DNA from 2 places in the Nocardia sp. NPDC057353 genome. Region 2 is predicted to be linked to the other one. Evidence: riboswitches for the same ligand, from Rfam matches in the RefSeq annotation. Region 2 holds a riboswitch; the other holds the start of a gene.
The links. Region 2 has a riboswitch for thiamine pyrophosphate ahead of thiC (phosphomethylpyrimidine synthase ThiC). Riboswitches for the same ligand answer to the same signal wherever they lie in the genome.
Positions count from the first base shown of each region.

Region 1: it holds a riboswitch for thiamine pyrophosphate, as region 2 does, so the genes downstream of both, ACFUUZ_RS19995 (TenA family protein) here and thiC (phosphomethylpyrimidine synthase ThiC) in region 2, are expected to answer to the same signal.

Region 1 covers NZ_JBHVAK010000037.1:58,772-63,714, forward strand. The annotation lists gene ACFUUZ_RS19985 (ABC transporter permease) at 1-297, opposite strand, end outside; gene ACFUUZ_RS19990 (ABC transporter substrate-binding protein) at 329-1,348, opposite strand; gene ACFUUZ_RS19995 (TenA family protein) at 1,345-2,049, opposite strand; TPP riboswitch at 2,042-2,137, opposite strand; gene ACFUUZ_RS20000 (hypothetical protein) at 2,214-2,624, opposite strand; gene rnhA (ribonuclease HI) at 2,732-3,226, opposite strand; gene ACFUUZ_RS20010 (hypothetical protein) at 4,003-4,560, shown strand; gene ACFUUZ_RS20015 (maleylpyruvate isomerase family mycothiol-dependent enzyme) at 4,615-4,943, shown strand, end outside.
Region 2 covers NZ_JBHVAK010000017.1:37,403-42,345, forward strand. The annotation lists gene ACFUUZ_RS11365 (thioesterase family protein) at 1-155, opposite strand, end outside; gene thiC (phosphomethylpyrimidine synthase ThiC) at 335-1,960, opposite strand; TPP riboswitch at 1,948-2,057, opposite strand; gene ACFUUZ_RS11375 (TetR/AcrR family transcriptional regulator) at 2,084-2,710, opposite strand; gene ACFUUZ_RS11380 (exodeoxyribonuclease III) at 2,806-3,621, opposite strand; gene ACFUUZ_RS11385 (GNAT family N-acetyltransferase) at 3,632-4,606, opposite strand; gene ACFUUZ_RS11390 (peptide deformylase) at 4,606-4,943, opposite strand, start outside.

The DNA of each region.
Region 1 (4,943 bases), on a different contig from region 2:
GGCGACGAAGAGCGGGACGAAGGCCCGGCGCAGCCACGGCGAGAAATCGACGACGACGGCCAGCGCCCAGGCCAGGCTCAGCGAGACCGCGAAGCCGACCAGGGTCACCTGCAGCGTGGCGGCCGCGTGCCCGGCGATCTCGCCGCGATGCGCCCAGCCCTGCTCCCCGACCCGCAGCGGGGACGGGAGCAGCTGCGGGCGAATACCGCTGACCGCGACGTAGCCCTGCCAGAGGCCGATCAGCGCCGCGACCGTGACGGCCGCGGGCAGCAGCCGCCGGAATCCCCTGCCGCGCACCCCGTTCGGCGAGCTCCGACCGACCGCGACCTCAAGCGGGGGCGAGGTAATCATTGGTGAAGTACCGCGACCAGTCGGGCTCCTCCGTCAGCGTCCCGCCGTCGGGGCCTGCCAGCAGCCCCTTCCGATACAGGAAGCCGGAGTTGGCGGCCCACTGGTCGAGTTCCTGCGCGCCGACCCGGCCGTCGGCGGCCTTCATGAACTGGCTCGCGAGCATCCGCTGGCTCTCGAAGACCAGGCTCTCGTCGTTGAACGCGCCGGGGTTGGCGGCGATGAGGTCGCGGGCGGCGGCCTCCGGGTCGTCCGCGGCGGACTGGTAGCCGCGCTGCAGCGCCTGGACGAACTTCGCGGCGCGCTCCGGGTTCGCCGTCAGCCAGTCCTGGTTGCCGTCGATCACGATGGCGTAGCTGTCCGGGAAGCCGTAGTCGGTGTACCGGAGGTACTTCATCGGGGTGCCGCGGTGTTCGGCCTCGATCCCCTCCCAGGCCAGGTAGGAGACGGTGAAGTCGGCCTGCCCGGAGTAGACCGCCTCGTAGGCCGAGGTGCCGAGCGTGACCGAGGTGAACTCGCCGGTGCCGCCGTCGTTGCGGATCACCTGCTGCAGGACCTCCGCCTCGCCGGGCTCGCCGAACCCGGCGTAGGTCTTGCCGTCCAGGTCGCGCGGGCTGGTGATGTCGGCGCGGTCGGCCCGCACCCCGATCGCCGTCGCCCAGTGCCGCAGCGGCGCGAGGACGGAGACGGTGTGCGCGCCGGACGCCCGCGCGAAGGTCGACTGCCGCTGGGTGCTGATCCCGAACTCGGCGTTCCCGGCGTCGATGACCGTGCCGACGCTGGTGTTGTTGTAGGGCAGCACCTCGACATCGAGGCCCGCGTCGGCGAACCAGCCGCGCTGCAGCGCGACGTAGAGCCCGGTGTGGTTGGTGTTCGGCGTCCAGTCGAGCGCGAACCGGATGGTCTGGCCCTGGTCACCGCCCGAGCAGGCGGTGAGCGCGGACAGCACCGCCACCGCGGCGACGGCGCAGGCCAGGGCGCGGCGCAGGCGGCCGCTCATCCGGCGGGCCACGGCTGCGGGTGCAGGGCGGTGTCCCAGAACATCAGTTCGTAGCGGGTGGCGATGACGAACGCCGTCTCCATCGCCGCCAGCTCCGCGGCCCCCGCGGTCGCGGCCGCCGCGTCCACCAGCGCGCGGGCCGCGCCTGCGGATTCCTGGAACTCCGGTGCGCCGTAGGTGGAGACCCACTGCGCGTAGGGGTGTTCGGGGTCGGCGGCGAGCACCTCGGCCGCCGTCGTCGCCAGGTCGCGGCCGACCTCGGCGTAGATCCAGAAGCACGGCAGCGCCGCCGCGGCACCGACGGCGTAGGACTCGGTGGCGGCGGTGGCGATCAGGTAGGAGACGTAGCCGAGGCAGGCCGTCGAGTGCTCCGGCTCGTCCGCCCGCTCCGGGATCAGCCCGCCGGTGAGCAGGTCCTGGTGCAGCGCGGTCTCGACCGCGACCGCCTTGCCTGCGGACTGGGCCCAGAACCGCGCGGTCTCCGGATCGGGAGACTTCGCCGCCAGCAGGGCCAGCGCCTTCGAGTAGCCGGAGAGGTAGAGCGAATCCTGCTCCACGTAGGTGCGGAAGACCTCGAGCGGCAGCGTGCCGTCGCCCAGCCTGCGCAGGAACTCGAGGTCATCGATGCCGGCGCGGAGTTCCTTCGTCCGATCCCAGAGGTGGTCGGTGAAGCGTGCGGTATCGGAGGGTTGCGTGCGCAAACCAGGACATCCCTTCGTCAGCATTACCTGAACAGGTTCTCGGGTCTCATCTCAGCCCCGCTCGTGCGGAGCACCCCGTGTCGTACGGTTTCCGACCTTAGCAGCGCAGGATCCCCCGGTGGGAGCGCGGTTTCGCGCACCGCCGCCACCAGCGGTTCCCTGGCTCACTCCGCGCTGGGCGGCTCCCCGTCCCGCTTCTCGATCCGGCGCGGGCGCGCGATGCGCGGGGCGTTGGGGCGCCTGCGCGGGCGCGCGCCGAACTCCACGACCTTCGCCTCGTGCTCGCCCTCGGGCGCGGCGGGCGGCGGCGTCCACGCGCCGGTCTCGGCCTGCAGCTCCGAGCGGGTGACCGGACGGGTCGGGGGCGGGTCGCCGGGGCGGCTGTTCTCCGGACGCCACGGCCTCGGGTGCTGGCCGCCGGGCTCGTCCGGCACCCGCCGCGGATGGCGCGGCAACCGGACGACGTTCGAGGCGCCGTCGTCGTCGCGGGCGGGCTTCATGCCGTCGAACCTGCGGCGCAGCTGGTCGCGCATGCTGCGTTTGCCGCCGGTGCCCGGCGCTTCCTCGTCCGGCATGGCGCTAGGGATCGAGCTGGGGGCTGATCATGTCACTCACGCCCCCATTCTTCCTCGAGTCGGCCGCCGCCGTCCCCTCCCGGAGCAGTGGGCATCGGCGAGCGTGCCTAGCGCGCCGATCGAGCGCGGGCTGCGCGCGGGGTGGCGCTGCCCGGCTGCTCGGCCGCGCCACCGGCCTCGCGGGCGCCGCGCACGGCGAGCCGGTCGGCGCGCTCGTTCTCCGGGTGCCCGGCGTGGCCCCTGACCCATTCCCAGGCCACGTCGTGGCCCGCGCAGGCCGCGGAGAGCCGCTGCCACAGGTCGGCGTTCTTGACCGGCTCCCGCTTCTGGGTCAACCAGCCATTGGCCTTCCACTTCGGGATCCAGGAGAGGATGCCGTTGCGCACGTAGGTGCTGTCGGTGTAGACGCGGACGGTCGAGCGCCTGGTCAGCGCCTCCAGCGCCCGGATCGGGGCCATGAGCTCCATCCGGTTGTTGGTGGTGGGGCCGGGATCGCTGCCGTAGAGCTCGCGCTCGTGCGTGCCGTAGCGGAGCACCGCGCCCCAGCCGCCGGGGCCGGGGTTGGGGGCGCAGGCGCCGTCGGTGTAGATCTCGACTTCCACGCGGTGAGACTACTGGTGCCTGGCGTGCCTGGTGTCGTACCACCGGTCGCCGACCGGCTCGCCGTCGAGATTCCAGCTCCAGGACTCGACGGGGGTGATGCGCAGGTAGTGGCCCGGCCCCACCATGCCGGTGCGCTCGACCGGCGGCTCGGCCCGGCCGTAGATCCGCAGGCCGCGGGCGATGAAGGGGTCGAGCGAGGTCGGTGCCGAGATCGAGGTCGAGGAACGTGGTCCCCGGCGAGCCCCAGCGCGGGTCGTGCGTGCGCGCGGAGTACCGGGTCACCCGCCCCCTGGGGTCGCGGACCCGGTTCAGGACGGTTCCGGTGGCGCGCACGCGGCGCACCCACTCGGCCTCGGTCAGCGCCGCGACCGCGGCCGCGCGCAGGATCAGCCGCACCTCCCGCAGTTGCGCGCATACGGCCGCGTCCGGGATCCGCGGCGCGCAGGTCACGGGGAATTCGACCGGCGGGCGGTCGGCCGGGGTCGCGTAGATGTCGCGCCACCGCTCCCCCGACCCGCCGCGCCGCTGCCGCAGCACCCGATCGTCCTCGGCGTCCACCTCCGCGACCTCCTCGTTGCGGTGCCCCCGCTGTCGAGTGTCGGCCCGGGGCCACGCCCGCGACAGATCACGTTCGGACTCGTGACAGCATCGAAACCCGGTGAGCCCGGCGATTTCCTGGTGCGCCGATGTCGTACGCTGCACTCCTACGCCGGGGGGCGGGCCGGTTGCCGGTTCGGCAGGGTGGCGCTCCCCGGACTCGATCGGAAAGACGAGCGTGTCGGATCCCCATCCCCCGCAGCAGCAGTACCACCACTACCCGCAGCAGCACGATGCCTACCCGCAGCAGCAGTACAACGGGTATCCGCAGCCGCAGCACAACGGGTATCCGCAGCCGCAGCACAATGCGTATCCGCAGCAGCAGTACAACGCGTACCCCGGGCCCGGCGCGCCCTTCTATCAGCCGTATCCGGTCGCGCCGCCGCGCATGCCCGGCTCGGTGCGGTCCGCGCAGATCGTCGCCTGGCTCATGGGCGCCGCCGGGATCGCGCTGATCGGCGTGGCGATCGGGACCGGCCGGGCCGAGCTCGCCGGTCAGCTCACGGCCGGTTTCCTGCTGCCGATCATCACCGCCGGGATGGCCTTCGCATTCGGTTCGGCCGGGAACGGCCTGCGGGTCACCGCGATCGTGCTCGCGAGCCTGCAGGCGCTGTTCAGCTTCGGCGCGATGGCGAGCATGCAGCCGCCGGGGCTACTCGGCGTGATCACCGGCATCACCGTGATCTGCCTGCTCGCGCCCGCCAAGGCCAAGCAGTGGTTCGAACGGCCGCGGTGAACCGATGAGTTCCGGCGGCGGGCGACGTCCTCTCTGCGACGACAGGAGTACTCCATGCCCGCGACCGAGGCCGCCCTCTGGGCCATGATCCACGCCGAGCGCCGCGCGCTCGCCGACGACCTCGCCGAGGTGAGCACGGAGCAGTGGTCGACGCGCTCGCTCTGCTCGGAGTGGACCGTCGAGGACGTGGTCGCGCACCTCACCGCCGCCGCGAGCACCGGGCGGGTGCGCTGGCTCCGCAGCATGGCGGGCGCCCGATTCGACCCCGCCGTGCACAACGCGCGGCTGCTCGCCCGGCACCGCGGCGCCGACCCCGCCGAAACCCTGGCCCGCTTCCGCTCGGTGCTGGACAGCACCACCGCGGCCAGCGGCCACACCCCCGC
Region 2 (4,943 bases):
CCCGGCTTGGGCTCGCACCGCTCCAGCACGTGCCCGAGCAGCGCCGACGGCGGCCCCGCGTGCTGCGCGTCCGGGGACCACGGGCCCCGGGTCAACTCGGTCGAGTGGAAGCGCTGCCCGTCGTCCGGGTCGGGTAGGTAGAAGGCGTCGGTCACGGCGTCGTCCTCTCGCTGGTCGTCACCGCCGATTCTGCCCCCGGTCGGAACCGGCGGGTACGCAGCCCTCGGCATCGAGGCCGTGCCGGAGCAGAGTGAAGGCCGCTCCGCGGTCGCGGTCATCGAGGTCCGGTCGTGGCGACCTCGATGACCTTCCCGGCAGTGCCGACCGAGCGTCTTCAGGGCACGACGGGCAGGTAGACCCGCGCCCCCTTGCCGGCGAACTCCGCCGACTTCTCCGTCATCCCGGCCTCGATCGCCTCCACATCGCTGAGACCGTTCTTCTCCGCGTACTCCCGCACATCCGCCGAGATCCGCATGGAGCAGAACTTCGGCCCGCACATGGAGCAGAAGTGCGCGGTCTTGGCGGGCTCCGCGGGCATGGTCTCGTCGTGGTACTCCCGCGCGGTGTCGGGGTCGAGCGAGAGCGCGAACTGGTCGCGCCAGCGGAACTCGAAGCGCGCCCGGGAGAGCGCGTCATCGCGCTGTTGCGCGTGCGGGTGCGCTTTGGCCAGGTCGGCGCTGTGCGCGGCGATCTTGTAGGTGATCACTCCCACTTTGACGTCGTCCCGGTTCGGCAGGCCGAGATGCTCCTTGGGGGTGACGTAGCAGAGCATGGCGGTCCCGGCCTGGGCGATGACGGCGGCGCCGATGGCCGAGGTGATGTGGTCGTAGGCGGGCGCGATATCGGTGGCGAGGGGGCCGAGGGTGTAGAAGGGCGCCTCCGCGCAGAGCTCTTCCTCGAGCCGCACGTTCTCCACGATCTTGTGCATGGGTACATGCCCTGGGCCCTCGATCATCACCTGCACGCCGTGCGATTTCGCGATCGCCGTGAGCTCGCCGAGCGTGCGCAGCTCGGCGAACTGCGCGGCGTCGTTGGCGTCGGCGATGGAACCGGGGCGCAGCCCGTCGCCGAGTGAGAAGGTGATGTCGTAGCGCGCCAGGATCTCGCAGAGCTCCTCGAAGTGCGTGTACAGAAACGACTCCCGGTGGTGCGCGAGGCACCACGCCGCCATGATCGAGCCGCCGCGGGAGACGATCCCGGTGACCCGCTTCGCGGTGAGCGGGATGTAGCGCAGCAGCACGCCCGCGTGCACGGTCATGTAGTCGACGCCCTGCTCGGCCTGCTCGATCACGGTGTCCCGGTACAACTCCCAGGTCAGCCGGGTGGGATCACCGTTCACCCGCTCCAGCGCCTGGTAGATCGGCACGGTGCCGACCGGGACCGGCGCGTTGCGCAGGATCCACTCGCGGGTCTCGTGGATGTTCCTGCCGGTGGAGAGGTCCATGATGGTGTCGGCGCCCCAGCGGGTCGCCCAGACCATCTTCTCCACCTCCTCGGCGATGGAGGACGAAACCGCCGAGTTGCCGATATTGGCGTTGATCTTCACCAGGAAGCGCTTGCCGATGACGGTCGGCTCCAGCTCCGGATGGTTGTGGTTGGCCGGGATCACCGCGCGCCCGGCGGCGACCTCGGCGCGCACCAGCTCCGGCTCGACCCCTTCGCGCGCGGCGACGAACCGCATCTCCGGGGTCACGATCCCCGCCCGCGCCCAGGCGAGCTGGGTGCGCGGCCCCGCGATCGCGGGCTTCTCCCAGGTGTCCCGGAGCGCGGGCAGCCCGGCCTCCAGGTCGATGGCCGCGGTCTCGTCGGTGTACGGCCCCGAGGTGTCGTACACGTCGAAGTGCTCGCCGTTGCTCAGCGGGATCCGGCGCACCGGAACCCGCAGCTCGTCCACTTCGAGATAATGCTTCACACTGCCCTCGATGGGGCCGGTGGTCACGCTGTCGACAGCTGTCACGATGTCACTCCCTACGCCGGCATTACCCGGTCAGGTTCATACGGTCGACGGCCCTAGCCGTCCTCTCAGCCCGCTGGTGCGAGCCCCCGTCATCGACGATGAAATTGTGCGCGGCCGACCTTACCGCTACGCGTCGCGCAGCATCCGGAAGACCTGCCCCCCGACGAAATCCCCGAGATCCTCCGGCGTCCAGTCGGTCGTACCGGCCATCAGCGTCTGCACCGCCCCCTCGCCCGCGGCCAACCACTGGTCGACCAGCACCGGCAGTTTGCGGTCGGCGCCGACCGTGCCCCAGCTGAGCATGCTGCCGCGGAGCAGCGCCGTGCAGCGGTTCACCGCGATCCGCCTGCCCCGGCCGAACTCCTCGGAGATCACCGGGTTCGGGGTCTCGGCGAGGAAGCGCCACGACTCGGGGCGCGCGGAGGTGAGCTGCAGCAGCGTGCGGAAGCTGGTGACCAGGGCGGTCTCGTCGGTGCCGAGGTCGCGGGCGGGGAGCGTGGCCAGCAGGTCGTGGATGAGGTAGTTCTCCTCGCGCCTGCGCAGCGCGTCGATGAGCTGCACCCGGTCCGCGAAGCAGGCGTAGACGACCGGGCGGGTGACTCGCATGCGGTCCGCGATCGAGGCCATGGTGACGGCGGAGAGCCCCTCGGCGACCGCGATCGAGAGGGCGGTGTCGAGGACCTGTGGCCGCCTGCGCTGCGGGCCGAGATGCTGTGCCCGCTGCCGTGGCCGGACGGCCGACTCGCTACCCATGGGCGGTAACCCTAGCAGCGCCGACCCGTCACGTGGCGGAACAAGACCATATGGACGGTTTTAACGGAAAACGCTCCTACCAGCATTGATCCGTCTCAGTCGGTGAAGTCGACGAGCACGGGAGCATGATCGCTCGCGCCCTTGCCCTTGCGCTCCTGCCGATCGACCACCGCGTCGGTCACCCCGGCCGCGAGCGCGGGGGAGGCCAGCACGAAATCGATCCGCATGCCCTCCTTCCTGGCGAAGCGCAGCTGCGTGTAGTCCCAGTAGGTGTAGACGCCGGGCCCGGGGGCGAAGGGCCGCATGACATCCGCGTACCCGGCGTCGACAACGGCCGCGAAGGCGTCGCGCTCGGGCTGCGAGGTGTGGGTCTTGTTCGCGAAGTACTCCGGCGACCAGACGTCGTCGTCGGTCGGCGCGATGTTCCAGTCCCCGACCAGCGCGATCTTCGCCGCCGGGTCGGCGGCCAGCCACTGCTCGCCGGTGCGCCGCAGCGCGTCGAGCCAGTCCAGCTTGTAGCGGTAGTGCGGGTCGTCCAGCGCGCGGCCGTTCGGCACGTACAGGCTCCACACCCGGACCCCGCCGCAGGTGGCCCCGAGCGCCCGCGACTCCACCACCGGCGCCCCGAGCAGCGACTCCCCGGCGTCCCTGTCGAACCCGGGCTGCCCGGGAAAGGCCTCCTCCACGTCGGTGAGCCCGACCCTGGAGACGATCGCGACGCCGTTCCACTGGTTCACACCGAGGTGCGCGACCTCGTACCCGGCCGCGTCGAACCGCTCGAACGGGAACTGGTCGTCCCGACACTTGGTCTCCTGGATGGCGAGGACGTCGACGTCGTGCCGGTCCAGGAAGCCGATCACCCGGTCGATCCGGGAGCGGATGGAGTTGACGTTCCAGGTCGCGAGCCGCACGAATTCCCTTTCAGCTGTGCCGCGGGGCGGCGTACCGGTAGCGGTGGTGCTCCACGAACCCCATCTCCCGGAAGAGCCCGAGCCCGTCCCGGTTGTCCGCGGCCACCTGGACGTAGCCGTACCCCGCCCCTTGCTCCGCACCCCAGCGCAGCAGCTCGGCGCAGATCAGCGCGCCGAGCCCGTGCCGCCGGTGCTCGGTGGCGACCGCGACGCAGGAGAGCCCCACCCAGCGCCGCCCGTCCGGCGCGGTGGTGACCGCGCCGCGCGCCACCGCGATGGGCTGCGGGACGCCGAGCACGGCGAAGCCGAGCGTGCCGTCCCGGACGGCGTTCAGCACGTCGGCGGCGGGCCGCGGCGGCGGGGCCGCGAGCGGGTCAGGAATGCCGCCGCGGTAGCGGTACAGCTCCAGCCAGGCCTGCGACGGCGCGGGCGAGACCCGCACCATGGACGGGCCCTGCGGCAGCACCATGGTCTCGATATCGATGCCGAGCACCACGGTCTCGTTCCAGGTGTGCCAGCCGGGCGGGGTGGCTGCCAGCCGGTCCGGCAGGCAGAGCTGCACCGGGAGGCCGTGCTCGGTGTACCAGGCGCCGATCCGGTACAGCGTGTCCTTGCCGACGATCGCCGGGCCGCTCGCGTCGCCGAGCGGCAGCGCGGAGTTGGCGCGGTGCGTGTAGCCGTGGCCCGCGCGCAGCAGCCAGCCGTCCAGCCAGGTCTGCTCGACCCCGGGCCAGCCCGCGGCGCCCGCGTACTCCAGCGCCCTGATCTCCGAGGTGCGGATGGGCCGCGCCGGGATCGCGCGCAGCGCCACGATCTTGTCCGGCGCCACCTCGACCAGCGCGCCGTCCGTGGTGCGCACGGTCGGCGGGTCGACCGAGACCAGCTCGCCGAGCACGTCGGTGAGCGGCTGCGGGTACCCCTCGGGCAGCCGGTACCGCATGACCACCCGGTCGCCGGGGGCGGGCGGCTGCGGATCGATACTCATCAGTCGTGCCCGAACGGGTCGGGCCCCGCGCCGGGCAGCCAGCTCAACCCCGGTGTGCCCCACCCGTTCCGCTTGATCGCCTTCTTCGCGGCGCGGGCGTGCCTGCCGATCAGCACGTCCACGTAGAGGAAGCCGTCCAGGTGGCCGACCTCGTGCTGCAGCATCCTGGCGAAGAACCCGGTGCCCTCCAGTTCGACCGGCTCGCCCTTCTCGTCGGTGCCGCTGACCCTGGCCCAGTCGGCGCGGCCGGTGGGGTACTGCTCGCCGGGCACGGAGAGGCAGCCCTCGTCGTCGTCGTCCGGGTCGGGCATGGTCTCCGGCAGCGCGGAGGTCTCCA